DNA from 4 places in the Gordonia terrae genome. Region 3 is predicted to be linked to each of the others. Evidence: riboswitches for the same ligand, from Rfam matches in the RefSeq annotation. Region 3 holds a riboswitch; each other region holds the start of a gene.
The links. Region 3 has a riboswitch for cobalamin ahead of metE (5-methyltetrahydropteroyltriglutamate--homocysteine S-methyltransferase). Riboswitches for the same ligand answer to the same signal wherever they lie in the genome.
Positions count from the first base shown of each region.

Region 1: it holds a riboswitch for cobalamin, as region 3 does, so the genes downstream of both, cobN (cobaltochelatase subunit CobN) here and metE (5-methyltetrahydropteroyltriglutamate--homocysteine S-methyltransferase) in region 3, are expected to answer to the same signal.
Region 2: it holds a riboswitch for cobalamin, as region 3 does, so the genes downstream of both, BCM27_RS06550 (ABC transporter substrate-binding protein) here and metE (5-methyltetrahydropteroyltriglutamate--homocysteine S-methyltransferase) in region 3, are expected to answer to the same signal.
Region 4: it holds a riboswitch for cobalamin, as region 3 does, so the genes downstream of both, BCM27_RS05960 (FecCD family ABC transporter permease) here and metE (5-methyltetrahydropteroyltriglutamate--homocysteine S-methyltransferase) in region 3, are expected to answer to the same signal.

Region 1 covers NZ_CP016594.1:2,808,200-2,815,579, reverse strand. The annotation lists gene cobN (cobaltochelatase subunit CobN) at 1-2,654, opposite strand, end outside; cobalamin riboswitch at 2,727-2,862, opposite strand; gene cobG (precorrin-3B synthase) at 2,866-4,026, shown strand; gene BCM27_RS12740 (precorrin-8X methylmutase) at 4,040-4,663, shown strand; gene cobJ (precorrin-3B C(17)-methyltransferase) at 4,666-6,273, shown strand; gene BCM27_RS12730 (cobalt-precorrin-6A reductase) at 6,226-7,005, opposite strand; gene cobM (precorrin-4 C(11)-methyltransferase) at 7,002-7,380, opposite strand, start outside.
Region 2 covers NZ_CP016594.1:1,437,729-1,445,108, reverse strand. The annotation lists gene BCM27_RS06560 (ABC transporter ATP-binding protein/permease) at 1-1,497, opposite strand, end outside; gene BCM27_RS06555 (ABC transporter permease) at 1,494-2,468, opposite strand; gene BCM27_RS06550 (ABC transporter substrate-binding protein) at 2,479-4,089, opposite strand; adenosylcobalamin (AdoCbl) riboswitch at 4,112-4,193, opposite strand; gene BCM27_RS06545 (TetR/AcrR family transcriptional regulator) at 4,299-4,880, shown strand; gene BCM27_RS06540 (flavin-containing monooxygenase) at 4,873-6,426, shown strand; gene BCM27_RS06535 (GMC family oxidoreductase N-terminal domain-containing protein) at 6,423-7,380, shown strand, end outside.
Region 3 covers NZ_CP016594.1:4,137,759-4,145,138, reverse strand. The annotation lists gene BCM27_RS18650 (pyruvate carboxylase) at 1-1,439, shown strand, start outside; gene metE (5-methyltetrahydropteroyltriglutamate--homocysteine S-methyltransferase) at 1,531-3,834, opposite strand; cobalamin riboswitch at 3,981-4,198, opposite strand; gene BCM27_RS18640 (iron chaperone) at 4,295-4,639, opposite strand; gene infA (translation initiation factor IF-1) at 4,889-5,110, shown strand; gene rpmJ (50S ribosomal protein L36) at 5,229-5,342, shown strand; gene rpsM (30S ribosomal protein S13) at 5,553-5,921, shown strand; gene rpsK (30S ribosomal protein S11) at 5,921-6,328, shown strand; gene rpsD (30S ribosomal protein S4) at 6,350-6,955, shown strand; gene BCM27_RS18610 (DNA-directed RNA polymerase subunit alpha) at 7,038-7,380, shown strand, end outside.
Region 4 covers NZ_CP016594.1:1,299,955-1,307,334, forward strand. The annotation lists gene BCM27_RS05945 (HNH endonuclease signature motif containing protein) at 1-1,618, opposite strand, end outside; gene BCM27_RS05950 (ABC transporter substrate-binding protein) at 1,860-2,939, opposite strand; gene BCM27_RS05955 (ABC transporter ATP-binding protein) at 2,951-3,754, opposite strand; gene BCM27_RS05960 (FecCD family ABC transporter permease) at 3,778-4,857, opposite strand; cobalamin riboswitch at 4,905-5,086, opposite strand; gene BCM27_RS05965 (L-lactate dehydrogenase) at 5,203-6,156, shown strand; gene BCM27_RS05970 (alpha/beta hydrolase) at 6,163-7,047, opposite strand; gene BCM27_RS05975 (excalibur calcium-binding domain-containing protein) at 7,242-7,380, shown strand, end outside.

The sequences.
Region 1 (7,380 bases), 1.3 Mb from region 3:
TATGCGCCGTGATCGGCCAGGTAGCGCTCGAGCAGCGAGTCGGCCATCGCCCGACCGGTTTCCCACGCCAGCCGCGAGGGCACCGCCTTCGGGTCGACGGAGTAGAAGTTGCGTCCGGTGGGCAGCACGTTGATCAGGCCGCGCAGCGGTGACCCGCTCGGCCCGGCCGGGATGAACCCGCCGTCCAGTGCGTGCAGCACTCGCGGGACCTCGCCGGTCGTCTGACGCAGGCGCGGGACGACCTCGGTCGCCGCGAAGGTGAGCACATCCCCGACCGCGCTGGGCAGTCCCGCGGTGGCCCCGGCAACTGCTTCGGTCGACCAGTCGTCCTTCGCGCAGGCGGCGACGAGTTCGCGGGCCTGCGCCTCTACGGCGTCGACGGAACCGCGCTCGGCCGAGCCGTCTTCGACGAGTCCGAGAGCCTCGCGGAGGCCGGGCAGAGCCGATGTGCCGCCCCAGAGTTGGCGGGCGCGCAGCATGGCGAGGACGAGGTCGACCTCGGCGTCGTCGCGCGGGGGCTCGCCGAGGACGTGCAGGCCGTCGCGGATCTGGACGTCCTTGATCTCGCAGAGCCAGCCGTCGACGTGCAGCAGCATGTCGTCGAAGACCTCTTCGTCGGGCCGTTCGGTCAGACCGAGGTCGGAATCCATCTTCGCCGCGGTCAGCAGTGTCCAGATCTGCTGGCGGATCGCGGGCAGCTTCGCCGGGTCGAGGGCGGAGATGTTGGCGTGCTCGTCGAGAAGCTGTTCCAGCCGGGCGATGTCGCCGTAGGACTCGGCGCGTGCCATCGGCGGGATCAGATGGTCGACGAGGACCGCGTGCGCACGTCGCTTGGCCTGCGTCCCCTCCCCCGGGTCGTTCACCAGGAACGGGTAGACGAGCGGGAGGTCGCCGAGGGCGGCGTCGGTGCCGCAGTCCGCCGACATGCCGAGATTCTTGCCGGGCAGCCATTCCAGGTTGCCGTGCTTGCCGACGTGCACGATCGCGTCGGCGCCGAAGCCGGTGTCGTGCGCAGCAATCCACCGGTACGACGCGAGGTAGTGATGCGACGGCGGGAGGTCGGGGTCGTGGTAGATCGCGACCGGGTTCTCGCCGAAGCCGCGCGGCGGCTGCACCATGATCGCGACGTTGCCGAAGGTCAGTGCCGCGATGACGATGTCGCCGTCGGGATTGTGCGTGCGGTCGACGAACAGGTCACCCGGAGCCGGACCCCAGTGCTCGGTGACCGCCGAGCGCAGTCCCTCGGGCAGGGTGTCGAACCACGCTCGGTAATCGCGCGCCGACAGGCGGATCGGGTTGGCGGCGAGGGTCTCCTCGGTGAGCCAGTCGGCATCCTGGCCGCCGGTGGCGATGATCTGGTGGATCAGCGCATCCGAATCGTCCTCGGCGAGACCGGGGATCGCGTCCGGGCCGGACTCCGGTCCGATGTCGTACCCGGCCGCGCGCATCGCATCGAGCAGGCGCAGGAGGCTGCGCGGGGTGTCGAGTCCGACGGCGTTGCCGATCCGGGCGTGCTTGGTCGGGTAGGCCGACAGCATGACCGCGATCCGCTTGTCCGCGGCCGGTGTCCGACGCAACCGGGCGTGCGCGGTGGCGATGCCTGCCACCCGGGCACAGCGCTCGAGATCCGGCTGGTACCAGGGCAATCCGTCGTCGTCGAACTCCTTGAAGGAGAACGGCACGGTGATGATCCGACCGTCGAACTCGGGCACCGCCACCTGGGTGGCGACGTCGAGCGGCGACAGGCCGTCGTCGCTGTCCTCCCAGTCCGCGCGGGACCCGGTGAGGCAGAGACCCTGCAGGATCGGGATGTCCAGGGCGGCCAGCCGTTCGATGTTCCACGCCTCGTCGTCGCCACCGGCCGACGCGGTGGCCGGGGTGGCGCCGCCCGCGGCGAGCACGGTGACCACCAGGGCGTCGGCGGTACCGAGCATCTCGAGGAGGTCGTCGGGGGCGGTCCGCAGCGACGCGCAGAAGATCGGCAGCGCTCGCGCGCCCTTCGCCTCGATGGCGTCGCAGAGCGCGGCGATGTAGCGGGTGTTGCCCGCCAGGTGCTGGGCGCGGTAGTAGAGCACGGCGATCGTGGGGGCGTCGGGCCCTTCGTGGCTCGTCGCTTGCGCTCCTCGCACCTCAGGGAGCGGAGAAGGCTCGGCGTGCGCTCCTCGGACCTCAGGGAGCGGAGTAGGCGTCCGTTCCAGCACGCCCCACGCGGGCGTCTGCTGCGGGAGTTCGAAACCGTTGCCGGTCAGCAGGACGGTGTCGGACAAGAAGTGGTGCAGGTTCACGAGGTTCGCGACGCCGCCGGCCGCGAGGTAGTCGTGGGCCTGCGCGGCGACACCGGACGGCACGGTGGAGTGCGCCATCAGGTCGGGGTCGGGCTGCTGCTCGCCGGAGCACACGACCAGGGGCTTGCCGGTCGCCTCGACCGCCGCGAGCCCGTCCTCCCACGCGCGCACTCCGCCCAGGATGCGTACGACGATGAGATCGGCGTCGGCGGCGAGTCGCGGGATGTCCTCGACCAGGATGCGAGAGGGGTTTGCGCCGCGGTAGGACACCGACGCCTCCGTCGGAGCACTGCCCGACGGTGCGTTCTCCTCATGGGCCGCCGAGGCCGTGAGCAGATCGGTGTCCGAGGTCGAGAGCAGCAGGATCATCGTGTCTCCTCGCCGGGTTGTCGCGCCCGGGTGCGTGTCGGTGCCGTGGGTGGCGGGTGCAGTGCGAGGGACTGGTCTGACTCCCGGATGGCCGGTCGATCCCGGCTCCCCGATCACAGTGGCGCGACCGCGCCGGAATCGCACCGGCTTCAGCCCGCTCGCGGTGCGTTCAGCCTACGGCCACCGCACCCGCCGGTCGTAGGCTGGTGGGATGAACCAGCCAGCCCGGGCCGCCGCCGACCGTTGCCCTGGGGTCTTCGACACGCATCCGGCGGCCGACGGCGCACTGGCCCGGGTCCGGCTGCCGGGCGGGCGGATCCGTCCGGATCAGCTGGAGGAGCTCGCCCGGGCGGCCGCCGACCATGCCGACGGACACCTGGAGCTGACGGTGCGCGGCAACCTCCAGCTGCGCGGGATCACCGACGTCGAGGCCGTCGCCGAGGCGGTCGTCGCGGCCGGGCTCGCGCCGAGCAGCACCCATGACAAGGTGCGCAACATCGAGCTCAGCCCACTGACCGGTCGTATCGGCGGCATCGCCGACGCGCGTCCGCTCGCCGCCGCCCTCGACGACGCCCTACGCGCCGACCCGGCCGCGGCCTCCTTGTCCGGCCGGTTCCTGTTCGGGATCGACGACGGCCGCGGTGACATCGCCGCCCGACGCCCGGATGCGTGCGCGGTGATCCGGGCCCGCACGCCACTAGCGGCGAACATCAGCATCGGCGGGGTCGCCGTCGGGTCGGCGAGTGGTTCGGAGGCGATCGTTCGCGCGCTGATCGCGGTGGCAGCGGGCCTGGGTCAGGTCGTTCCCGGCGCGTGGCGGGTCCGCGACCTCGACACCGACGCCCGGCGTCGACTCACCGACCTCGTCGCGTCGGGTCTCGACCCGGTGATCGACAACGACCCGGACACCACGCCGAGCGCCCCCGGCGAGCCGATCGTCGGCTGGTTCGACCAGGACGACGGCGCGGTCCTGCTCGGCGCGGTCGTCGAACTCGGTCGGTTGCCGGCCCGGCTGGCGGAGTTCATCGCGGCGGTCCAGGCGCCGATCGTGTTCACGCCCGACCGCGAGATCCTGCTCTGCGATCTAGGGGAGGGCGTGGCCGAGACGGTCGTCCGCGTGCTCGCACCGATGGGCCTGATCTTCGACGCCGCGTCGCCCTGGGCGTCCGTCAGCTGCTGCGTCGGAGCGCCCGGGTGCGCGTCCGCCCACGCCCCGGTCCGGGACGACCTGATGGCCCGTGTGCAGGCCGGCGACCCCGTCGACGAACGCGAGCACTGGGTCGGTTGCGCCCGTGGCTGCGGATCGCCGGCCGAATCCCACCTCTCGGTGGAGGCCACGCCCGACGGCGGATACGAACGGCGGCGCCGTTAGGCTCGTCAGCACCATGACCGAGTACCTACGAGACGGCGCCGCGATCTACCGTCAGTCCTTCGCCACGATCCGCGCCGAGTCCGACCTCTCTGCGTTCGCGCCCGACGTCGCGACCGTGGTCGTCCGGATGATCCATGCATGCGGCCAGACCGACCTGACGCGCGACGTGATCGCGACGCCCGGTGTCGTGGCGGCCGCGCGCGGCGCGCTGGAGGCCGGCGCCCCGATCCTCTGCGACGCCAACATGGTGGCCTCCGGCATCACCCGCAAACGCCTCCCCGCGGACAACGAGGTGCTCTGCCACCTGTCCGAACCCACTCTCCCGACTCTTGCCGAGCAGCTGGGGACCACGAGAACCGCTGCCGCACTGGAGTTCTGGTTGCCCCGCCTGGAAGGTGCGGTGGTCGCGATCGGCAACGCGCCGACCGCACTGTTCACGCTGCTCGACATGATCGACGACGGTGCGCCCCGTCCCGCCGCGATCGTCGGCGCACCCGTCGGTTTCGTCGGCGCGGTCGAATCCTGCGCGGCCCTGGCCGAGCGCGACGACCTCGAGTTCATCACGGTCACGGGCCGGCGCGGCGGGTCGGCGATCACCGCGGCCGCGGTCAACGCGCTCGCGACCCCGAAGGAATGACGATGGCCCCCATGCACTCGGACAGCTCGGCCGCCGGACAGACGTCGGGTCAGGGCACGCTCTACGGCATCGGGCTCGGCCCGGGCGACAGCGAACTGATGACGGTCAAGGCCGCCCGCCTCATCACCACCGCGGATGTGATCGCGTATCACTCTGCGCGCCACGGCAACAGCATCGCGAGGTCGGTCGCCGAGCCGTACCTGCGCGAGGGCCAGACCGAGGAACGTCTGATGTACCCGGTCACCACCGAGACGACTGACCACCCCGGCGGCTACCAGGGCGCACTCGACGACTTCTACACCGAGAGCGCCGAACGTCTCGCGGTGCACCTGCGGGCCGGGCGTGACGTCGTCCTCCTCGCCGAGGGCGATCCGCTCTTCTACAGCTCGTACATGCACATGCACAAGCGGCTGTCGCCGCACTTCGACGCCGAGATCGTGCCCGGCGTGACCTCGGTGAGCGCGGCGTCGGCGGCCACCGGAGTCCCGCTCGTCGAGGGCGAAGAGACCCTCACGGTGGTTCCGGGTACGGCGTCGACGTCGGAGCTGCTCTTCCGTTTCCGTTCCGGGGACGCGATCGTCGTGATGAAACTCGGCCGGACCTTCGAGCGGGTGCGTGATGCGCTCCGCGAGGCCGGGCGTCTCGACGAGGCGTACTACGTCGAGCGCGCCTCCACGACGGTCGAACGGGTGCTCCCGGCCGCCGACGTGAATCCCGCGGAGGTGCCCTACTTCTCGATCCTCGTCGTCCCGGGACGCCGCAACAATCCGAGGTTCGAGCCGGAACCCGTGCCCGGTGAGCTCGTCGTCGTCGGGCTCGGCCCGGGCCACGACAGCTGGACCACCCCGGAGGTGCGCACCGAGCTGGCCACGGCCACCGACCTCGTCGGATACACCACCTACCTCAAGCGCGTCACCCCCCGCCCGGGCCAGCGCGTGCATGCCAGCGACAACCGGGTGGAGGCCGAACGCGCCGAATTCGCCCTCGACCTCGCCCGACGCGGCGCGCGTGTCGCCGTCGTCTCCTCCGGTGATCCCGGCGTGTTCGCGATGGCCGCCGCAGTCGCCGAGGTTGCCGCGCAACCGCGGTGGCACGAGGTGCCCGTCCGCGTGGTGCCCGGCGTCACCGCGGCCACCGCGGTCGCCGCAGCGGTCGGCGCGCCCCTCGGACACGACTTCGCGGTCATCTCGCTCTCCGACAGGCTCAAGCCGTGGTCGGTCATCGAACGACGCGTCCGTGCCGCGCTCGGCGCCGATCTGGTCATCGCCATCTACAACCCGGGGTCGGCGAGCCGCACCTGGCAGGTCGGCGCCCTGCAGCACACGCTCACCCAGACGGTGTCGCCCGACCGCGTCGTGGTGCTCGGGCGAGATGTCGGCGGTCCGGAGCAGCAGCTCACCATCACCACGGTCGCGGACTTCGACCCTGCCGTCGTGGACATGCGCACGATGATCATCATCGGGTCGTCGGCGACCCGGGTCGTGCAGCGCGCAGCGGGCCCGCTCGTGTTCACGCCACGCAGCCACCGTCCGGTGGACACCACCGATCAGACTGCCGACGAGTCAGCCGAGCAGCGCCTCGAGCCAGTCCCGGGCGGCCCCGACCTCTGAGACGACCGCCGAGTCGGGCTCGGCGGGCCGGTCGACCATGATGACCTCGATCCCGAGTTCGGCGGCGGCCGCCAGCTTCGCCGACGTCAGCGGCCCGCCGCTGTTCTTCGTGACCAGCATGTCGATGTCGTTGTCGCGCAACAGCCTCGACTCCGACGCGTGGTCGTAGGGCCCGCGCGAGCGCACCACCTCGTGGTGAGGCGGGAGCGCTCCGGTCGGGGCGTCGACGACCCGGATCAGGAACCACGCCGACTCGATCCCCGCGAAGACCCCGACGTCCTGACGTCCGGTGGTCAGGAAGACCCGCCCGCCCCGGGCGGCCACTTCTCGTGCGGCAGAGGGCAGGTCGGGCACACGGATCCAGGTGTCGGAGTCGCCGGGCACCCACGGATCGCGGCGCAGACGCAGCAGCGGTAGCCCCGCGTCGGCCGTGGCTCGCGCCGCGTTGCGGGTGATGGTCGCGGCGAACGGGTGGGTGGCATCGACCACGGCCTGAATCCGGTTGCTCTGCAACCAGCCCCGGAGACCATCGGATCCGCCGAATCCGCCGATGCGCACCGGGCCGACGGGCAGACGGGGGTCGTTCACCCGGCCCGCAAGGGAACTGATGAATCCGATGCCGGACTCGCTCAGGGTCGAGGCCAACGCCCGGGCCTCCCCCGTCCCGCCGAGGATCAGGATGCGCCGAGCGTCATCCGGCGGGCTCGAATCGGTTGTGCCGGGATCGGTCACCGCGGCGACTCACGGTCGGTGCGGAGCTTGGTCATGCGCGCGTGCGAGTACAGGTAGCTGTCGGTGGCCTCGGACCTCGCCGGGTCCAGCACACGACCGACGAAGATGACCGCGGTCCTGCGGATGTCGGCGGCGTCCAGTGTCTCGGGCAACCGGCGCAGCGGGCACCGTACGATCTGCTCGTTCGCGCGACTCGCGAACGCCACTGTCGCGGTCGGGCATTCACTGCCGTAGTGCGGGGCGAGCGCCGCCACGATCTCCTCGGCGCGATGTGCCGCGAGATGAAGTGCGAGCGTCACCCCGGTCGCGGCGAGACTCGCGAGGTCCTCCCCCGGCGGCATGTCGGTCGACAGTGTCGACACCCGCGAGATCAAC
Region 2 (7,380 bases), 2.7 Mb from region 3:
GTACTCGCCGGTGATCCGCCCGCCGTCGAGCATCACGACTCGATCGACGATACGCGAGATACGGTGCAGGTCATGGGTGATGACGATGACCGTGCGTCCACTGCGGAGACGGTCCAACACCCCGACCAGTTCGTCCGCCGTGGCCGCGTCCAGACCGCTCGTCGGCTCGTCGAGGACGAGCACGCCCGGGGAGCCGAGGAGGGCGATCGCGAGCAGAACCCGTTGTTGCTGGCCGCCGGACAGCTGCGCCGGATACCTGCGGAGGAACTCGCGGTCCGTCGGCAATCCGAGTTCGGCGAGCAGGATCTCGATGTCCCGGGCACGACGCGACCGGTGGGCGCGTCGGACTTCTCGGAGGGCCGAACCGATCCGCATGGACGGGTTGAGCGAGGTACCGGGGTCCTGCGGTACGTATCCGAGCCGTCGACCGCCGTCGGCGGGAGCCTGCACACGCACGGTCCCGGCGGTGACGAATCCGGGTGGCAGCGCGTCGACGAGAGCGAGTGCCGTCGTGGTCTTTCCGGCACCGGAGGGTCCGACGACGGCCAGGGTCTCGCCACGGCGGACCTCGAGAGCGTCGATCGCGACGAGCGGGGTGCCATCAGGTGCCGCCACCGTGAGCCCCGACACCGATATCGGGTTCCCGGCCGTGGCATCCGGACGGCCCAGCGGCCGCCGGACACGTTGTCGCGGACCACGAGGTGAGGGCTCGGGGGGTTCGGACAACCGGTCGACGAGCAGGTTCACCGCCACGACCAGCGCTGCGATGCATACGGCAGGCACGACGACCGGCCAGGGGGTCAACGCCATCCCGCCCTTGTTCTCGGTGACCATCAACGCCCAGTCCGGCTGTGGCTGAGTCACTCCGAGACCGAGGAAGCTGCCCGCGGTGACGAGCGCGATGGTTCCCGAGACCCGTATCCCGGCGTCGGCCAGCAACACCGGCCGCAGGTTCGGCAGTACCTGGGCCACCGCGATCCATCGCAGTGTCTCGCCGCGGGCGATCGCGGCTTCGACGAAACCCGCGTCCATGAGTTCGATCGTCGCCGTCCGCACGATCTTCGCCACCCATGGCACCGTCGCGACTCCGACGGTGAGGCACACCGCGACCGGGCCCTTCCCCATCGTCGTCGCGATGACCACGAGCAGGAGAAACCATGGCAGGACGGTGATCGCGTCGACCGGGCGCATCACCCAGCCGTCGAGCCGGCGTGACATTCCCGCGGTGACTCCGAGGAGAACGCCGACGACGTACGACACCGACAGCGCGACCGCGGTCATCAGTATTAGCCGGTGACCACCGTGTAGAACGCGTGACAGGACGTCGCGTCCGACGAAATCGGTTCCGAGCCAATGGTTCGACGACGGTGTCTCGAACGGCACCGAGGCGATCGCGGTCGGCGAGAACGGTGCGACGAACGGCCCGAGGACAATGACGATCACGAGGACGCCCAACACCGCAGCGGGGCCGACGAGCCGTCGACAGCGCGTGCTCATGACCGGCTGCGTCCGATGACACCCCGTGCGGCCGGCGACGAGCCGAGCGCCACGAGGTCGGCGAGGAGATACACGAGCAGCCCGTACGCGGCCAACAGCACCGCCACCGACTGCACGAAGATCAGATCGCGTCCGGAGATGGCCCGCAGGAGTTCGTGCGCCACACCCGGATACGCGAACACGACTTCGATGACCGCGATACCGCCGACGAGCCCGACGACGGCTCCCGCCAGCGGTTGCACCGACGCGGAGATCGCGTTGGGCGCCGCATGACGCACGACGAGCCGGAATTCGCCGACCCCGTTCGCCCGCGCCGCCGAGATGTACGGCGCGCGCATCGCTTCCGTCATCCGGGCGCGGACGAGTCGCACCGGATGCGGTGCCAGCCCGATGAGCAGGCACAGCACCGGTAGCACCAGCACCTCCGGACGGTCGAGCGCCGATGTGCCCGTCGGTACGAGCGACACCGCGGGCAGCACCCCCATCCCGATCGCCACCCAGGCAATCAGTACGACACCGACCACGAACGCGGGGACGGATTCCGCCGCGAGCGCCGCAGTACTGAGCAACCGGTCCCAGCGCGAACCCGGCCGTGCGCCGGCGGCGACGCCGATCGCCAGCGCCGCCGGGACCAGGACGACGACGGTGACGATCGCGAGGATCACCGAGTTCGCGAGTCGCCCGTCGAGGATCTCGGCGACCGGACGGCCCGAGAGTTGCGACACGCCGAGGTCCCCGGTGAGGAAACCGCCTGCCCAGTCGAGGAACCGTACGACTGCCGGACGATCGAGTCCCAGTTCCGCGCGCAGAGCGGCCACCTGAGCCGGATCCGGTTGGCCCGCGGCTCCTCTCGACAACCGGGTCGTGGCGGCATCACCCGGGAGCAGTTCGAAGAGCACGAAGATCGACACCGCAACGACAGCGAGCACGGCCAACGCCCCGGCCAACCGGCCCGCGACATACCGCAACACGACGAGTCCCCTAGCGCTGCTGGAGCCAGGTGCCCGTGAAGGAGGCCCACTGCCCGGTGCCGGGCACCCCGTCGGTGATGCCCTGCACGGTGTTGCGGACGCCCGTCGGCTGCAGGGCGAAACTGTGGATGAGGTAACCGCTGTCGTTCCAGAGTTCGTCCTGCAGTTCCCGGTACAACTCACCACGGCGAGCCGGGTCCATCTCGGCGCGAGCCTGGGCGAAGGTGGCATCCCACGCAGGACGACGCCAGGCGGTCGCGTTGGCCGGGGCGTCCGAGGTGAGGGTCTGCCCGTAGAAGTAGTCCAGACTGTAGTTCCACCAACCGGACTGGGTGAGGGGCTTTGACCCGACGACCTGGGAGAAGTAGGTGTCGCCCGGCTCGACAGCGAGGTTGACGGTGATCCCGGCGGCCTTGGCCTGCTCGGCGAAGAGGGTCGCCGAGGCCAACTGGCCGGGACTGACGTCCGCGGTGTGCAGGGTGACGACGAGGTTCTCCTTGCCCGCCTCTCGGAGCAGGCGGCGAGCCCGTTCCGGGTCGTACGCGCGTTGCGGCATGTCGGCGTAGAACGGTGCGCCCTTGCCGTACAGGTCGTTGCCGACCTCGGCGAACCCGTAATACACCTTGTCGACCATCGCCTGCCGGTCCACCGACAGCTTGAGGGCCTCCCGTACTCGCGGATCGTCGAACGGCGCGAGGTCGGTACGCATCGTGAACGAGCTCATCGTGCCCACCGGCGGCGTCACGAGGTAGACGTCGGACTGCGATCGCAGGATGTTGCCCTGCGCCGGCGAGAGTTCGTAGACGACGTCGGCCTCCTGCGAGCCGAACGCGTTGAATCTGGCGTCGGCTTCGGCGACCTGGAGGATCTCCAGCCCGTCGAGGTGGGGCCGCTGATCCCAGTGGTTCTCGTTGCGGGTCAACACCGACCGGTCGCCCGGCGACCACGACTCCAGAACGAACGGGCCGGTCCCCACGGGAAGCGACGACGGCGTGAATTCCGTCGTACCGTCCTTGATCACGTAGACGTACCAACCGGCGAGCACCGAACCGAAGTCGGCGACGGGTTCTCTCATCGACACCACGACGGCGTGATCGCCGTCGGGCCTGGTGCGGGACAGGTCGATGATGTCGAGGTCACCGGCCGACGGTTTCTCCTCGTCGAGCATGCGCTCGAGACTCCACATGACATCGCGAGACGTGAACGGCGAACCGTCACTGAACTCGACGCCCCGGCGCAGCGCCATCCGCCACTGCGAGCCGTCGGCGTTGGGTTCCAGCGACTCGGCGAGCCGATAGTCGAGGGTGAGGTCGTTGTTGTAGTCGACGAGGTGATCCCACACCGCCTTGGACAGTGCGCCACCCGCCGAGTGGCCGACGACGTGCGGGTCGAGGACATCGGCGGTCGCCGAGGTGCCCGCGAAGACGACGCGCAACGTGCCGCCGGGGACCGGGGTACCGCCGCTCGGAGCGCCTGCCGGGCTCGGCCGGTCGGCACAACCGGCGAGCAGGCCCACCGCGCCGAGACCGGCGAGGCCGGCGATCCCACCGGCTCCGCGTAGCAGCCGGCGTCGGGTCAATTCGGGAGCTGCGTGCGCAGCTGTCGATCTTGAATTTTTCATGTCCATCCTCGTGGGTCGCGAAGACGCAAGCGATCTGGCTTCCCGATCGAGGTCGGGTCACAGTTGCGGGACAGCCCCGGATTCGCACCGGGTTCCCTTGCGTCCCGGTCATCGTACGGAGTGGCCAATCACGACATCGCATGCGGCGTGCGGTGGATGATCTCCGGAACTTACAAGCAGTCCGGACTGTTTGTGCTATCGTCGTCGATGTGACCGAGCCCACCCGAGCCCCGCGCCGACGCACGCAGGCCGAACGCACCGCGACCACGCGTGCGCTCATCCTCGACGCGACCGTCGACGCCCTGGTCGACGTCGGCTACGCCGCCACCACGACGCAGGAGGTCAACCGCCGGGCAGGTATCTCCCGCGGCGCTCTCCTGCATCACTTCCCCACCCGGGAATCACTGGTGGTCGCCGCGGTCGGACACCTGGTCGAGCGTCGGCTGGCAGAGATCCTGTCGCGGCCCCGGACGGGTCACGAGGGACTCGAGATACTCATCGAGGCGTTCAGCGGCCCGCTGTTCGACGCCGCTCTCGAGCTGTGGGTCGCCGCCCGCTGCGACGTCGGATTGCGAACCGCGATCATCCCGCTGGAACAGCAGGTGTCCGACGCACTCGCCGTCGGTTGTGCCGAGTTGTTCGGTGACCGGTACACCGCCGCGGAACTCGAACTCTCCATCGAACTCGCACGCGGATTGGCGGTGTCGCGCATCCTGCGCTCACCCGACGCCGACCGCGCGCTGCTCGACCACCTCCTGCCCGTATGGAAGGAACTCCTGACCCATGACTGAACCCAGTCCGACTCTCCCGCAGCAGAACACGCTGCCCCGGCGCGTGGACGTCCTCGTCGTCGGCGTCGGGTTCGGCGGTCTCGCCGCCCTGCATCGTCTTCGCACGGATCATCCGCAGCTGCAGACGCTGGCCATCGAACGTGGCGACGGCGCGGGTGGGGTCTGGCGCGAGAACGACTACCCGGGCGCGGCCTGCGACGTCCCGACGTCGCTGTACTCCCTGTCCTTCGCCCCCAACCCGGACTGGTCCAACACCTACGGTCGCCGCCACGAGATCCACCAGTATCTGCGTTCGGTCGCAGCCGATTTCGCCGACCAGATCCGTTACAACTGTGCACTCACATCGGCTCACTGGGACGGCGCGGCGCAGGAATGGATCGTGGTCACAACGGATGGCGAGATCCGCTGCCGCTACCTGGTCGCGGCGCCGGGAGCGCTGTCCGAGCCGGGTCTGCCACCGGTCGCCGGCGCCGATGAGTTCACCGGCACCGTGTTCCACTCCGCTCAGTGGGACCACTCCCACGACCTCCGCGGACGTCGCGTCGCGATCGTCGGCACCGGCGCGTCGGCGATCCAGATCGTGCCCGAGATCGTTGACGAGGTCGGACATCTCACGGTCTTCCAGCGCACTCCCGCTTGGGTCGTGCCGCGTCTGGACCGCACCATCGGCTCCCTCGAACGCGCACTCTATCGCCGCGTCCCCGGTGTCCACCGGCTCGTCCGGCGGATGGTGTGGACCTATCGCGAGGCCTACGTCCTGATGATGGCCCGCAACCCCAAACTGCTCCCGATCGCCAAGACCATCGCGCTGGCGCAGCTGCGGATCCAGGTCCGTGACGGCGACCTGCGCCGTCGGCTCACCCCCGACTACACCATCGGTTGCAAGCGGATGCTGTTGACCAACAAATGGTTCCCCGCATTGCAGCGCGACAATGCAACGGTGACCGGCGCGATCACCCGCCTCACCGCACGCGGCGCCGTCGACGACCAGGGCCGCGAACACGAGGTCGACACGGTCGTGTTCGCGACCGGGTTCACACCCACCGAACCGCCGATCGCGTCGGCGATCACCGGACGCGACGGGCGCACCCTGGCCCAGGCGTGGGCGGGATCGCCGCGCGCCTACCGCGGCGTCGAGATCCACGGCTTCCCCAACCTGTTCTTCCTGTACGGCCCCAACACCAATCTGGGTCACAGCTCGATCGTGCTCATGCTGGAACCGCAGGCGTACTACATGAGCAAGGCACTCTCCGAGCTGTCCCGCAGCGGCCGTTCGACCTTCGAGGTCACCGACACCGCCCAGGACCGGTACAACGCCGACCTCGATCCCGAACTCGAACGCACCGTATGGAATTCGGGCGGATGCTCGAGCTGGTATCTCGACTCCACCGGACGAAACTCGGTGATGTGGCCGAAGTTCACGAGCGACTTCCGCCGGATGATGTCGTCGTTCGACCCGGCCGATCACCGATTCGACGCCGCGATCCCACCCGCGGCCGCCACCGACGCAACCGAACCCGACACCGAGAGGACCGTCGCACCGTGAGTTCGACCCCAGACCATTACGACGCCATCGTCATCGGCTCCGGTTTCGGCGGTTCGGTTGCGGCCCTGCGTCTCACCGAAAAGGGCTACCGGGTCGCGGTTGTCGAGTCCGGACGGCGTTTCTCCGACGGCGACCTGCCCAAGACGAGCTGGCGCCTCAAGGACTACGTCTGGGCGCCCGCGCTGGGACTGTTCGGCGTACAGCGCATGCACCTACTGCGCGACGTGCTCGTGATGGCCGGTGCCGGCGTCGGCGGCGGATCGCTGAACTACGCGAACACCCTGTACCGGCCGCTGCCCGCCTTCTTCGACGATCCGCACTGGGGGTCGATCACCGACTGGGCGTCCGAGCTCGACCCGTACTACGACCAGGCGTCGCGAATGCTCGGTGTGACCACGTACCCGAAGGTGACGCCGGCCGACCGCGTGATCCGCAAGGTCGCCGAGGAGATGGGGGTCGGCGACACCTTTGTCCACACCCCCGTCGGCGTGTTCTTCGGTGAGGCAGGCAAGACCGTCGAGGACCCCTTCTTCGGTGGCGCCGGTCCGGCACGCACCGGTTGCACCGACTGCGGCGCCTGTATGACGGGATGCCCGGTGGGGGCGAAGAACACGCTCGTCAAGAACTATCTGTACCTGGCCGAGCAGGCCGGCGCGCACATCATCCCGATGACGACCGTCGACACCGTCCGTCCCCGTTCGGGCGACGGGTACGTCGTGGAGGCGCACCGGTCGGGTCGCCGCTGGTCGCGCCGCGGGCGCCGCACGTTCACCGCCGATCACGTGGTGTTCGCCGCCGGCACGTACGGCACCAACAAGCTCCTGCTGGACATGCAGCAGGGCGGACACCTGCCCGGGCTGTCGTCGCGCCTGGGCAAGGTGGTCCGCACCAACTCCGAGGCGGTACTGGCCGCCACCGCGCGCGACCTCGAGACCGACTACACCGAGGGTGTGG
Region 3 (7,380 bases):
CGGCGATCGATGCGGTCCGCGAGACCGGCGCGGCGGTGGCGGAAGTGGCCATGTCCTACACCGGCGACCTGGCGGACCCGGCCGAAGATCTGTACACCCTCGACTACTACCTCCGGCTGGCCGAGCAGATCGTCGATGCCGGTGCGCACGTGCTGGCGATCAAGGACATGGCCGGGCTGCTGCGTGCCCCTGCTGCGACAACGCTGGTGTCGGCGTTGCGCCGGGAGTTCGATCTGCCGGTGCACGTGCACACCCACGACACCCCCGGTGGGCAGTTGGCGACCTATCTCGCAGCGTGGCAGGCCGGAGCGTCAGCGGTTGACGGCGCCAGCGCCGCGCTGGCCGGCACCACCAGCCAGCCCGCGCTGTCCGCTATCGTCGCCGCGGCCGCGCATTCCGACCGCGACACCGGCCTCGACCTCCAGGCGGTCTGCGATCTCGAACCATACTGGGAAGCGCTGCGAAAAGTATACGCGCCCTTCGAATCCGGGCTGCCGTCGCCGACCGGACGTGTGTACACCCATGAGATCCCGGGCGGGCAACTGTCGAACCTGCGGCAACAAGCCATCGCGCTCGGGCTCGGGAACCGGTTCGAGGCGGTCGAGGAAGCCTATGCCGCCGCCGACCGCATGCTGGGCAGGCTGATCAAGGTCACCCCGTCGTCGAAGGTCGTGGGCGATCTCGCGCTGGCACTGGTGGGCAAGGGGATCACCGCCGAAGAGTTCGCCGCCGATCCGCGATCCCACGATGTCCCGGACTCGGTGGTCGGCTTCCTGCGCGGCGAGCTCGGCGACCCGGCCGGCGGGTGGCCGGAGCCGCTCCGCACCGTGGCGCTCGAGGGCCGTCCCGACGCGGCGTCGACCGAGGGCCTGTCGGCCGAGGACTCGGTGGCACTGGACACGCCAGGACCGAAGCGGCAGCACACCCTCAACCGGCTCCTGTTCCCCGGCCCCACAGAGGAGTTCGACGACCATCAAGAAACCTACGGCGACACCTCACGACTGTCGGCGAACCAGTTCTTCTACGGGTTGCGGTACGGCGAGGAGCACCGCGTCGAGCTCGAACCGGGTGTGGAGTTGCTCATCGGACTCGAGGCGATCAGTGAGCCCGACGACAAGGGCATGCGCACCGTCATGTGCATCCTCAACGGACAGCTGCGGCCGGTGCAGGTGCGTGACCGGTCGGTCGACGCCGAGGTGGCCGTTGCGGAGAAGGTGGACCGGTCCAATCCCCGTCACGTCGGCGCACCGTTCGCCGGGGTCGTCTCGCTGAGTGTCGGTGTCGGCGACGAGGTCGCCGCCGGTGCGGCCGTCGGCACCATCGAGGCCATGAAGATGGAGGCCACGATCACCGCGCCTGTCGGCGGCAAGATCGCGCGGCTGGCGATCGACTCGGTCACGCAGGTCGCTCCTGGCGATCTGCTCGTCGAGATCGGTTGACGCACAACAAGCAGTCGGTATTGCAGACCGCGGCCGTCGCACTCACGGGAGAGTGCGACGGCCGGGGTCATTTGTCGAGCCGGTTGACTGCCTAGCCGGACAGCGGGATCGTCTCGCGCAGTCGTGTTGCCGCGGCCACCATGTTGGTGAGCGAGTCCACCACCTCCGGGGTCCCGCGGGTCTTCAGCCCGCAATCCGGGTTGACCCACAGACGGGAAGCGCCGACGCTCGACAGCGCCGACGACAGGGCCGAGAAGATCTCGTCCTGGTCGGGCACGCGCGGTGAGTGGATGTCGTACACACCCGGGCCCACCGCGTTACGGAAGCCGGCCTCGTCGAGGTCGTCGAGCACCTCCATGTGCGACCGCGCCGCCTCGATCGAGGTGACGTCGGCGTCGAGGTCGGCGATCGCTCCGATGACCTCGCCGAATTCCGAATAGCAGAGGTGCGTGTGGATCTGTGTATCGTCGCGGACCCCGGAGGTCGCGATGCGGAACGCCCGAACGGCCCACGCCAGGTACCCGGGCTTGTCCGCGTCACGCAACGGCAGCAACTCGCGCAGAGCGGGTTCGTCGACCTGGATGATCCCGACCCCTGCCCTCTCGAGGTCGACGGTCTCGTCGCGGATGGCGAGCGCGATCTGATCGGCAGACGCCGACAGCGGCTGGTCGTTGCGAACGAAAGACCAGGCAAGAATCGTCACCGGGCCGGTCAGCATGCCCTTGACCGGCTTGCTGGTCAGCGTCTGCGCGTAGGTGATCCAGTCGACTGTCATCTGCTTCGGCCGGCTCACATCGCCGAACAGGATCGGTGGCCGCACGCACCGCGAGCCGTAGGACTGCACCCAACCGTTCGCCGTCGCGAAATATCCCTCGAACTGCTCGGCGAAGTACTGCACCATGTCATTGCGCTCGGGTTCCCCGTGGACGAGCACATCGAGGCCGACCGATTCCTGCAGCGCCACGACGTCCGCGATCTCCGCTTTCATCCGGTCCTCGTACTCGGTGCGGTCGATCTCGCCCGATCGCAGCGCGGCCCGCGCCAGTCGGATCGCAGAGGTCTGCGGATAGGAACCGATCGTGGTGGTCGGCAGCGGGGGCAGTCCCAGCCGCTCCTGCTGGGCGGCGAGGCGATCATCGGCCGGGCCGCGCGTCGCGTCGGCATCGGTGACGGCGTCCAGGCGTGCGCGGACGTCGGCGTTGTGCAAACGAGGGTCGGTGGCACGGCTGGCCAGTGCCGTCGAGCTCTCGGCGAAGGCGGCGGCCTGCGCGGCGTGGCCTTCGCGCAACGCCGACGACAACACCGCCACCTCGAGGAATTTCTCGGCCGCGAACGCGAGCCAACCGCGAAGGTTGGTGTCGAGCTCGTCCTCCGCGTCCACGGTGTAGGGGACATGCAGGGTCGAGCACGACGTCGAGACGGCGATGGAACGGGCGGAACCGAGCACGGTGGCCAGCGTCGCCGCGGCCTGGTCCAGGTCGGTGCGCCACACGTTGCGGCCGTCCACCACGCCGGCGATCAGCAGCTTGTCGGCCAGGCCGGGGGTGCCGGCCACCGTCTCGACCGAGCCGTCGACGAGGTCGACCGCGATGGCCTCGATCGGCGTCCGGGCCAAGTGTGCCAACCGATCACCGGCGTCACCGAAGTACGTCGCCACCGCGATGGCCGGACGGCGCTCGTGGGAGCCCAGGGCGTTGTACACCGATTCGGTCCGCGGACCCAGGCCCGCGGCGGCATCGGTCACCAGGACGGGTTCGTCCAGCTGAACCCACTCGACGCCGGCGTCAGCCAACCGCGTCAGGAGGTCTCGGTACAGGGGCACCAACTCGTCGAGGCGATCGAGCGGAGCGCCCGCCCCGTCGACCGCCTTCGACAGCGCCAGGAACGTCACCGGGCCGACGATCACCGGGCGGGCCGGGAGACCCAGTTCCCCGGCTTCGGCGACCTCGGCCAGCACCTTCGCCGGATTCAACCGGAACGTGGTCGACGGGCCGATCTCGGGGACCAGGTAGTGGTAATTGGTGTCGAACCATTTGGTCATCTCGAGTGGGGTCACCTCGGCGGTTCCGCGGGCCGCCGCGAAGTAGCGATCGAGCCGATCGTCGATCTCGGCGAACCTCGGCGGCAGTGCGTCGAGGAGGACCGTGGTGTCGAGCACCTGGTCGTAGTACGAGAACGTGTTGACCGGGACGGAGTCGTGGCCGGCCTCGGTGAGCTCGGCCCACTGCTCGCTGCGTAGGCGCTGCGCGACCGTGGCGAGCTCGGTCCGGTCGATGCGGCCGGACCAATAGCTTTCGACGGCCCTCTTCAGTTCGCGCCGGGGGCCGATGCGTGCGGTGCCGAGGACGGTGGTGGTGAACGGTGCCGCGGAGCTGCGGCGGACGGTGTCGGACATGGACGTCGACTTCTCCTACTGACGGTGGATGGTTCACCGCCCAGCAGGGGAGATCGATCGGACCCACGTCACGCCCGGCAGGGGGCACGCGACGATCGCCGGTTCGACCTGCGCCCAATCCTCGAGGCGGCGAGCCACCGGACGCGGCGCGTCCGGTACACCTGGCAGGTCTTCGGGCTCACCGTCGCTCTCGATCGAGATCCCTCTGATCGAAGTTCCTACTGACCGTCGCTTCCCAAGCCGGAGCTCAGTGCTGATGACGGTGGTCGTTACGGCATACCGCTGCGGGGACAGCTCCGGATTCGAACCGGATTCCCTCTCGTCCGCCGGCGTGATGCCGGCGACTCGACGCCGCGGACGGAGAGCTGAAACGACCCCCGACGCGGCGAACCACATGCGTCATCGACCCTAGCCCAGCAAAGTCGACCCGCTGAACACCGGTAGTTCGACGTTCGGGCGGTCAGCCGTCGATCTGATCGCGCCGAAACGACATCATCGCGCGGATCGCATCGTCGGAAGGAGGAGTCCCCGGCTGAAACCGAACGGTGCCCTTCTCCACGTCGAAACCGTCGAGGAACGGCCGCCCGGCGTCGACCGCCTCCGGGCTGAACGGGTACAGACCGATGTGCTTCTTGGTGCGCATCACCGAGAGGAGCGGGCTCCCGCGATATGTCAGGGCCGGCATGCCGTAGCCCTTGCCCTGAGTGGTGTCGGGGACCGCGGTGCGGGCGACGTCGTAGATGCGTCCGACCACCTCGCGGTCGGCGGGGTCGAGTCCGTCGAGATAGTCGTCGACAGTGCCCATCCGGTGCGGCCTCTCTCCGTGGCGCTGAGCACGCATTTGGCCTGGCCTGCTCGTTCGCGTAACATGGATCGTCGGTGCGCATCGCGTGCCGGGCATCAGCGTGTCAGCACGTGGGCCCGGTCGGCGCACACCGGGTGCAGGTCCTCGCGGACCGGTGCCCACACCCTAACGGACAAACACTGATTCAACCCGGCCGATGCGCCGCGGCATCACCCGGATGTCGTGGTCACGGCCAGGATCGCGGAGGACATGGCGAAGAAAGACGGGGCCATCGAGGTCGAGGGTCGAGTGATCGAACCCCTGCCCAATGCGATGTTTCGTATTGAGCTGGAGAACGGACACAAGGTTCTCGCCCACATCAGCGGCAAGATGCGGCAGCACTACATCCGCATCCTGCCCGAGGATCGGGTCGTCGTGGAACTCTCGCCCTACGACCTGGCTCGTGGGCGAATCGTGTACCGCTACAAGTGAGACTTTCCCGGCGATGCCGGGGACAGACTTCCCGGACATCCGTTCGGGAGGAGACCGACACCCACGTGCACGGCCGCTTTCGGCGTGCGCGCGGGCGAGCCGAGCAGGAGAGATTGACGTGAAGGTTCAGCCGAGCGTCAAGCCGATCTGCGAGAAGTGCAAGGTGATCCGCCGCAACGGTCGGGTCATGGTGATCTGCGAGAACCTGCGTCACAAGCAGCGTCAGGGCTGATCACGCGCACCCTCCGGGTCGCTTGAGTCAGAACAACTGAAGATCGACAACTGAACACACAAGGACCTCCCAACACCAGCGGCGACAGACGCGTCACCGCCTACCTCCGGATCAGAGGCCGGAGCCCACGAGGCCGGACACACGGTTCGGCACCAGCTCGCGGGACGGACTGGGAGCAGACCTCTGAGAATCGAAAAGGAAATCCGCCACATGGCACGTGTTGCTGGTGTGGATCTCCCCCGCGAGAAGCGGCTGGAGATCGCACTGACCTACATCTATGGAGTTGGGCGTACCACCTCCAAGGAGATCCTCGAGGGAACGGGCCTGAGCCCCGACCTGCGAGCCAAGGATCTCACCGACGCAGACGTCTCGAAGCTGCGTGAGTACATCGAAGCCTCGGTGAAGGTCGAGGGTGACCTGCGTCGCGAGGTGCAGGCCGACATCCGTCGCAAGATCGAGATCGGCTGCTACCAGGGTCTGCGCCACCGTCGTGGCCTGCCTGTGCGTGGACAGCGCACCAAGACCAATGCCCGCACTCGCAAGGGCCCGAAGAAGACCATCGCCGGGAAGAAGAAGTAATGCCTCCGAAGTCACGTAGCGCAGGCCCCAAGAAGGGCACCCGCCGTCGCGATAAGAAGAACGTCCCGCACGGCCACGCGCACATCAAGTCGACGTTCAACAACACCATCGTGTCGATCAGCGACCCCAGCGGCAACATCATCAGCTGGGCATCGTCGGGCCACGTCGGTTTCAAGGGTTCGCGCAAGAGCACCCCGTTCGCGGCTCAGCTCGCGGCCGAGAACGCTGCGCGCAAGGCCCAGGAACACGGCGTCAAGAAGGTCGACGTCTTCGTCAAGGGACCGGGCTCGGGTCGCGAGACCGCCATCCGCTCCCTGCAGGCAGCCGGCCTCGAGGTCGGCACCATCTCCGATGTGACCCCGCAGCCGCACAACGGTTGCCGTCCGCCCAAGCGGCGCCGGGTCTAGCGGGAAAGGAAGAGATAAGACATGGCTCGTTATACCGGCCCCGCAACAAAGAAGTCCCGTCGTCTCCGCGTCGACCTCATCGGTGGAGACGCAGCGTTCGAGCGTCGCCCCTACCCGCCCGGCCAGCACGGCCGTTCGCGGATCAAGGAGAGCGAGTACCTGCTCCAGCTGCAGGAGAAGCAGAAGGCGCGCTTCACCTACGGCGTCATGGAGAAGCAGTTCCGCCGCTACTTCGAAGAGGCGAACCGTCGCACCGGCAAGACCGGTGACGAACTGCTGAAGCTGCTCGAGACCCGTCTCGACAACGTCGTGTACCGCTCGGGCATCGCCCGGACCCGTCGCCAGGCCCGCCAGCTGGTCAGCCACGGCCACTTCACCGTCAACGGTGTGAAGGTCGACGTGCCCAGCTACCGCGTCAGCCAGTACGACATCATCGACGTCCGCCCGAAGTCGCTGCAGACCGTCCCGTTCCAGATCGCCAAGGAGCTCGTCGGCGATCGTCCGGTCCCGGGTTGGCTCCAGGTCGTGCCGTCGACCCTGCGCATCCTCGTGCACAGCGTGCCCGAGCGTGCTCAGATCGACGTACCGCTCACCGAGCAGCTCATCGTCGAGTTCTACTCGAAGTAAGACACACCGCCCGACAGCAGCAGCTGTTCGGTTCACCCTCGAGGCCGTCATATAGCGGTCGGCCAAAGGAGATATCCAAGAAATGCTCATCTCACAGCGACCCACCCTCACCGAGGAAGTCCTTGCCGAGGACCGTTCGAAGTTCGTCATCGAGCCGCTCGAGCCGGGCTTCGGTTACACCCTCGGCAACTCGCTGCGTCGTACCCTGCTCAGCTCGATCCCGGGTGCTGCCATCACCAGCATTCGTATCGACGGCGTGCTCCACGAGTTCACCACCGTGGCCGGGGTCAAGGAAGACGTCACCGACATCATCCTGAACCTCAAGGGCCTCGTGGTCAGCTCCGACGAGGACGAGCCGGTCACCATGTACGTGCGCAAGCAGGGTCCGGGCACCGTCACCGGCGCCGACATCGTGCCCCCGGCCG
Region 4 (7,380 bases), 2.8 Mb from region 3:
CGGGGCGCGACGGGTTTGGGCGCGACGGGTCGCCGGGCCCCTTGCTCCCTGAGGAGCGCCCGAAGCTTTCGGAGGGCGCGTCAGCCCAGCTCCCTGAGGAGCGCCCGGAGCTTGCGGAGGGCGCGTCACGAAGGGTCCGGCGACCGAGTCTGCGAAACCCTCGGGTGGTCGGTCCGTGGATCTCGGCGCGTATGTCGCATAGGTGTTCGGCGAACCGCCGGGGTATGTCGGGCCGGCGGTTGATGTGTTCGGGGTTGGGTGGTGCGCCGGGTTCGGCGTTGAGTCGCCAGATGCAGCGGCCTTCGTCGGGTCCGGACCGTTCGATTCGGGTGGTGTATTGCCCGGGTGCGTCACCGACCATGCGGTTGTGGCGGGGGCAGGCGGGTGCGAGGTCGTCGATGTCGGTGAGACCGCCCTCGGCCCAGTCCTTGTGGGCGTGATGGAGTTCGACCTGGGTGGCGGGCTGGTCGCATCCGGGTGCGGAACAGACTTCACCGTCGGGGCGGGCGAAGGAGACGAGGCGTTGTTCGCGGGTGGCGAGGCGTTTGCCGCGTCCGAAGTACAGCGGGACGGCGGTGGCGTCCTTCAATACTGCCAACCATGGTTGAAAGCCGCCGGCCATCGCGACCAGGTCGGGGATGGGCAGCAGGGTGCCGGTGGCGGTGGTGGCGAGCCCGGCTTCGCGGATCAGGTCGGAGAGGTCGGCTTTGATGATCAGTTGCACGGGCAGCCCGCGGTGCGACTTTCCGAGTGCGCCGGCGGCGAAACCCGCGGCCAGGGCGGCATCGAGCGCATCGTGATTGGTCTGCGCGAGGGTGCGCCCATCACGATCGGCCGCGAGCGCCACGGCGTCGGGATCGACAGCTCCCGCCGGCCCGCGGGGCGAATCCGGGTCGTCTAGGTTGTTGAGTCCCGGCTTGCCCCAAACGGCGAACATCATCGTCAGCCGGGCGGCGAGTTCGGGGGTGAGGGTGCCGGAGATGGTGGCGGTGCCGTCGGCGCGTTGGCGTCCGATCCACAGGTTGCGGCGCCGTTTCCGGTCGGTGTCGTGGGCCAGGGTGCCGTCGGGGTCGAGGTGGGCGAGCAACCGCGCACCGAGTTGCGTGATGTCGGCAGGCGTGTGGTCGGCGGCGATCTCGGCCATCTGACGCTCGGCAGCGACTTTCACATCATGCTCGACGGCGTGGGGGATCTGGTCGAGGACATCGAGGGCGGCCTGCACGTGTGCAGAGCCAACCGCTCCCGCAGCGAACGCCTCAGCGAGGCAGGGGTATTCGGGTGGGAGGACCTCGCCGCCGAGGCTGGTCCGGTGGGCGGTGGCGTCCATCTGCTTACGACGCCGCACAGGGTTGGAGACTCGCAGCCGGTGGGTCATGAACTGCATGAGCGTTCGGCAGCCGGTCTTGCGGGGGAGGTCGCGGGCCTCGGCCTGATCGATCTGCCGGTCACCGGCGACGGTCAGTCGCGCGATGGCGCGTTCGGTCTCGGCTGCCACGTCAGTCAACTCGGCGTCGGTACATGGCGCCAGGTCCACGGTCTGCAGTTCGTCGAGGATCGCATGCAACTCGGTGACGAGTTCGACGGCTCGCGGTTTCGGCGTGGCTGATTCGTCAGACATGGCCACCCCCCGAGAACCGTTGCTGCGAATGTACGTTCGAGTGTACACCGACACGGCTACATCGCAACCTCTAAAGCTCTGTTGTGCAACGGTATTCGTCGGACAAGAGTTGTCGGTGCCTCATGGTAGGGGTACGAATCCAGTCAGGTGTTGCGAACTTCGACGGTGGGCGCACTGGATCCCCCAGGGGCGGCGGCACGACAATCGCCGCCGCCCGCGTGCTCTACGAGCGTTCGGCGACTCACTGCAGCCAGTTGTTGCCCCCGAGGTCCAGCTGCGCGACGTCGAGGCTCGGGGTGATTCCGGATTCCGGTGCGAGGCCGTGGTTCTCGAGGACGTTGCGCATGATCTCGGCGGCGTCGATGTTCAGCGGGCTCGACACCCACATCGCGTACGGCAGGTTCACGAATCGGTTCTCGCGTACCGCCTTGAGATTGCGGCTGGCCGGGTTGGACCGCAGCGCGGCGATCTTCTCTTCGACCGTCTGACCGGGGTAGTCCACGAACACGATGACGTCGGGGTCCGCGGTGGTGAGCCGTTCCCAGCTGACGGCGGTCCACGTGTCGTCGATGTCCTCGGTCGCGTTGCGGGCGCCCGCGGCGTCGATGATGCCCTGCGGGCCGCCGTAGGACCCGGAGGAGAAGATGGTGTCGGAGACGCTGTCGAAGACGAAGACCGTGGGCTTGTCGGCGGGTTGCGGTGCGGCGCGGAGCTTCTCGAGGCGGTCGGCGACCTCGTCGGCCGCGGCGGCGCCCTGGTCCGGGTTGCCGGTGATGGTGCCGATGTTGCGCAGGTCGGTGTCGAGCGCGACCCATGGGTCCATGGTGCCGCGCTGCGCCTCACCCTCGACCTGCCGGCACGCCTCGGACAGCTGGTAGACGTCGATGCCGTGGGATGCGAGGATCTCCGGCGTGATCCCGCGGGACTCGCTCATGCCGTAGTTGTATCCGGCATAGAGCACCTGGGGCTTCGCGGCGACGATGTTCTCGAGCGTGGGACGCTCGGCCGCGACCTCGTTCAGGGTGTCCACCTGAGGTCCGTACTCGAGCCGGAGAACATCTTTGTCGCGGGCGAGCGCACTGACCGCCACCATGTTGTCGCGGGCGCCCGCCGCCAGGGCGATCGCGATCATGCCACCGTCGTTGACGAACAGCCGGTCGAGCGGCTGGGGGAAATCGACGTCGGCTCCGCAATTGGCCACCGTCACAGTGTCTTCGGTGGCCGCGGTGCTGTCGGTCGAGCATGCGGCAACCGCGCCAAGGGTCAGTGCGGCGACCAGGACGGCGGCGGTCGGGTGGACTCGGGAGGTGCGCGTACTCAAGGGATGTCCTCTCACAGGGTGTCTGTCGTCAGAGCTCGGGGAGCAGAAGTGTTGGGGGAGTTCAGCAGGAGGTGTGGCAGGCCCGTCGCCGGGTGGGTGACAACGGTCCCGGACACCTCGAAGACGGCCGCCAGCAGATCCGGCGTCAGCACGTCGACGGGTCGGCCCTGGGCGACCACGCCGCCGTCGGACACCACTGCGACACAATCGAAGTGGCGCAGGACGAGGTCGAGGTCGTGCATCGCTGCCAGCACGGTGGCGTCGAGTTCGTCGAGGATCTTCATCAGCCGCAGGCGCCAGGCCGCGTCCAGATGATTGGTGGGTTCGTCGAGCACCAGGATCGGGGTCTGCTGTGCGAGTGCACGGGCGAGGACGACGCGATGCCGCTCGCCACCGGACAGGTGGGTGCACGAGCGGGCGCCCCAGCCGTCGAGGCCGACCTGCGCGAGCACCGCGCCGACCACCGTCGAGTCGTCGGCGTCCCCGGTGGACCAGGCCGATCGGTAGGGGGTCCGGCCCAGGCCGACCGCCTCGGCGACGGTCAGTTCGGCCGAGGGCTGTTCCTCCTGGCCCACCACCGCTATCGAGCGGGCCCGCTGCCGCGACGGGAGTCGATGCAGGTCCTCGCCACCCACGTCGATGGTGCCGGCGACGGGACGTTCGAGCCCACACAGCGTGCGCAACAGGGTGGTCTTGCCGGAACCGTTGGGGCCGACGATGGCCAGTCGGGTGCCCGCCGGGACGTCGAGATCGACATCGCGCAGGACGACGCGGCCGCCCCGTCGACACGCGAGTGCGTTCGCGCGCAACGCCATCGAGCGGATCGGTGGTGGATTGGTCATGAGCCGCCGCCGAACACATACTGGCGTCGACCCATGAGGAACAGGAAGATCGGCGCGCCGATCAACCCGGTGACGATGCCCAAAGGCATCTCCCGAGGCGCGGCCGCGACCCGCGAGATGACGTCGACCCACACCAGGAACAGTGCGCCGCCGCAGACCGCCACCGGCAGCATCGCGCGGTGGGTGGCGCCGACGAGCAGCCGGGCGGCGTGCGGGACGATCAGACCGACGAAGCCGATCCCACCCGCCACCGCGACGAGCACGCCCACCAGGACGCCCTGGATCCCGAAGAGCGCGTTACGCATCGCGCGTACCGGTACACCCAGCGACGTCGCGGTGTCGGTGCCGGCCGCGTAGGCGTCGAGCCAGGAGTGGATGGCGAGCATCGCCACGATGGTGACCAGCACGACCACCCCGGCGATCTGCACCTTCGCCCAGGTGGCGCCGGCGACGCTGCCGAGCATCCAGAACATCACGTTGTCGGCGGCGTGGGGATCCGCGGCGGTGAACACGAGGAGCGACGACAACGCCATGAACGCCGAGGACAACACGACGCCGGACAGGATGAGTCGCAGCGCGGTCAACCCGCCCTGGGCGCGGGCGACGAGGTACACCGTGACGGTGGCCGCGAGCGCGCCGAGGAGCGCGCCGCCGGAGAGTGCCCACACCCCGAGGCCGGCCAGCACGCCGAGGGTCATGACGGCGGTGGCCCCGACCGCCGCGCCGGCGGACACGCCGAGCAGGTACGGCTCGGCGAGGGGGTTGCGGACCAGGGCCTGCATGAGAGCGCCGGCCAGTGCGAGCCCGGCACCGACGAGCGCGGCCAGGACGGACCGCGGCAGCCGGAGATCCCAGATGATCACCGCGTGCGCGGAATCGGTCTCGGCGCCGGTCAGGCGGCCGGCGACGGTGTGCCAGACGTCGCCGACGGGGATGGTCTCGGCGCCGAACGCGGTGGCCAGGGCGATGCTGAGGAGCGTGAGGACGAGCAGAACTGCGGCTAGCGGCGTCGACGGGAGTCGCCGTACCGGCGGGGCGGTGGCGATCTCGGTCGTGCCGTCGATACGACGGGACACGGACTGTACTGCCTTAGGGTCTGGGTATCTGTGCGCGAGATACACGGTGGACTCGAGCGAGAGCGGCCGGTATTCGGACTCGGGTTCGTCCGGAGCCGGCGCCTTCCCGGGTCGCCCCAGTGGCTGTGTGCCGGTTCCGTCCCCCATACCGCTGCGCGCCAGTCCCGGATTCGCACCGGATTCCCTGACACCCACGTGTGCGGGTGTGACCGTTCTCGCCGCACACGCTATCAACACCGTCCAGCGGATCGGTGGGCGGTCGGCGTGCGTCCCCGGACAGCGGCCGTGCGAGGACCTACGCTGGATGCCGACGATCGATGAACCCGACGCGGAAACGGTGAACCGATGGACGTACGAGACACGAAGCTGGCCATCATCGGGGCGGGTGCGGTGGGCACCGCGATCGCCTACTCCTCGCTCATCCGGGGTGTTGCACGGACCATCGCGCTCCTCGACATCAACGCCGCGAAGGTGACCGCCGAGGTGCTCGACATGTCCCACGGCCTCGAGTTCGTCCCTCGTGCCGACATCATCGGCTCCGACGACGTGTCGGTGTGCGCGGACGCCGACGTCGTCGTCTTCACCGCCGGTGCGAAGCAGAAGCCGGGTCAGTCCCGTCTCGAATTGGCCGAGGCCACAATCGGTCTGACGCGCGCCATCCTCCCGGGGGTGCTCGAGGTGGCCCCGAATGCGATCTACGTGATGGTCACCAATCCGGTCGACGTCGTCACCTACGCCGCCCAGCAGATCAGCGGATTGTCGCCCAGCCGAATCTTCGGCTCGGGCACCGTGCTCGACTCGTCCCGGCTGCGTTTCCTCATCGCGCAGCATTGCGGTGTCGCGGTGCAGAGCGTGCACTCCTACATCGCCGGCGAGCACGGCGACACCGAGATCCCGCTGTGGAGCTCGGCGACGATCGGTGGGGTGCCGCTGACGTCGTGGACCCCGCTGCCCGGTCGTCCGGCGCTGAATGTGGTTGCACGCGAACGCATCCACCACGAGGTCGTGCATGCCGCCTACACCATCATCGAGGGCAAGGGGGCCACGAACTATGCGATCGGTCTGGCGTCGACGCGCATCGTCGAGGCGATCCTGAACAACGAGCACCGGGTGCTGCCGGTGTCGACGCGGACCGACGGGATCGAAGGGCTCGACGGAGTGTGTCTCTCGCTGCCGACCGTCGTCGACCGCGGCGGCGCCCAGACCCGGCTCGACGTCCCGCTCTCGGATGCGGAGCGAGCCGGTCTGCTCGCGTCGGCGGAGACGCTGCGGGGGATGCAGGCCCGGTTCGGGCTGTAGTCGGGGTCAGGTCGGCACGGTGGTGCGCAGGAACTGCAGCTGGTCGGCGACGACCTTCTCGAAGTCCTCGCCGATGTAGATGTCGAAGTGCCCGACCGGGTATCGGATGACCCGGGCTCCGGGTGCGCGCCGCGCGTAGGCGATCGTCGAGCGTGCCGGTGCCACCGTGTCCCCGTCGCACACGCACAGCAGGGTCGGGCAGTCGAGATCTTTCAATGCCCGGCCGGGTGAGTGCAACGGAATGGTCAGTCCGACCCGCGCGGCCACCTCGTTGGGCAGTTCGAGACCGTCGGGAACCAGTGGGAGATATCCCGACACCGCGTCCGGTGCGGTCATCAGCGCCGCCGATCCCGGTTCGCCGGCCAGGCCGACCATGACCGGCGGCCTGCGCAGTGCGGATCCGGCCAGATCCGCGAGTGCCCGAACGGTCACCTTCGCCCCGGACACCACGCCCAGGGCTGCGGTCGACGCAGGTCCGCTGGTGAATGGGCACTGGGAGATCACCGCTGCCACCCGGCCGTCGCGTTTGCCGGCGACGAGCACGTGTCCGCCGCCGAAGGAGGTGCCCCACAGCACTATTCGTGAGGTGTCGACGCCGGCGAGAGTTCGTGCGAAGGCGATCGCCGCGGCCCAGTCGTCGAGCTGGCGCCGGATGGACAGGAGCTGTCGCGGTTCGCCGTCGCTGTCGCCGAAGTGACGGTAGTCGAACACCAGGCACGAGTAGCCCGCCGCGGTGAAGCGCTCGGCGAACGCGTCGAGTCGCATCCGCCGGACCGCACCGAGCCCGTGTGCCATCACGATGACCGGCGCCGGTGTGGTTCCCTCGGGCCGGTACCACCAGGCCCGGCATGTCGTCCCGGACGAGTCGAACTCGACGTCGTTCCTGATCATCGTTCCCCCGCTGTCGGTGTGTGGCCTGGGCGGACTGTACCAATACGCATTGTCAAATGACAGGGTGATCTCGCCCGACGTGTCCGTCGGCCGGACCAATCTTCGCGATGCGCGCGCTGTTCGACGACCTGACTCCGTAATGTCACCTCGTCACGATGAGGTGTCGGGGGACACACAGAAGAAGGTCAAGCACGATGCGTTGCTCGCGAAAGATGGTTCTCGGATTCCTGGCCGCGGCGTCCATGACGGTCGCTCCGCTGATGGTGGCGGCGCCCGCCTCGGCGGCAACCGATTACGCCAACTGCTCAGAACTCAACGCCGACTATCCGCACG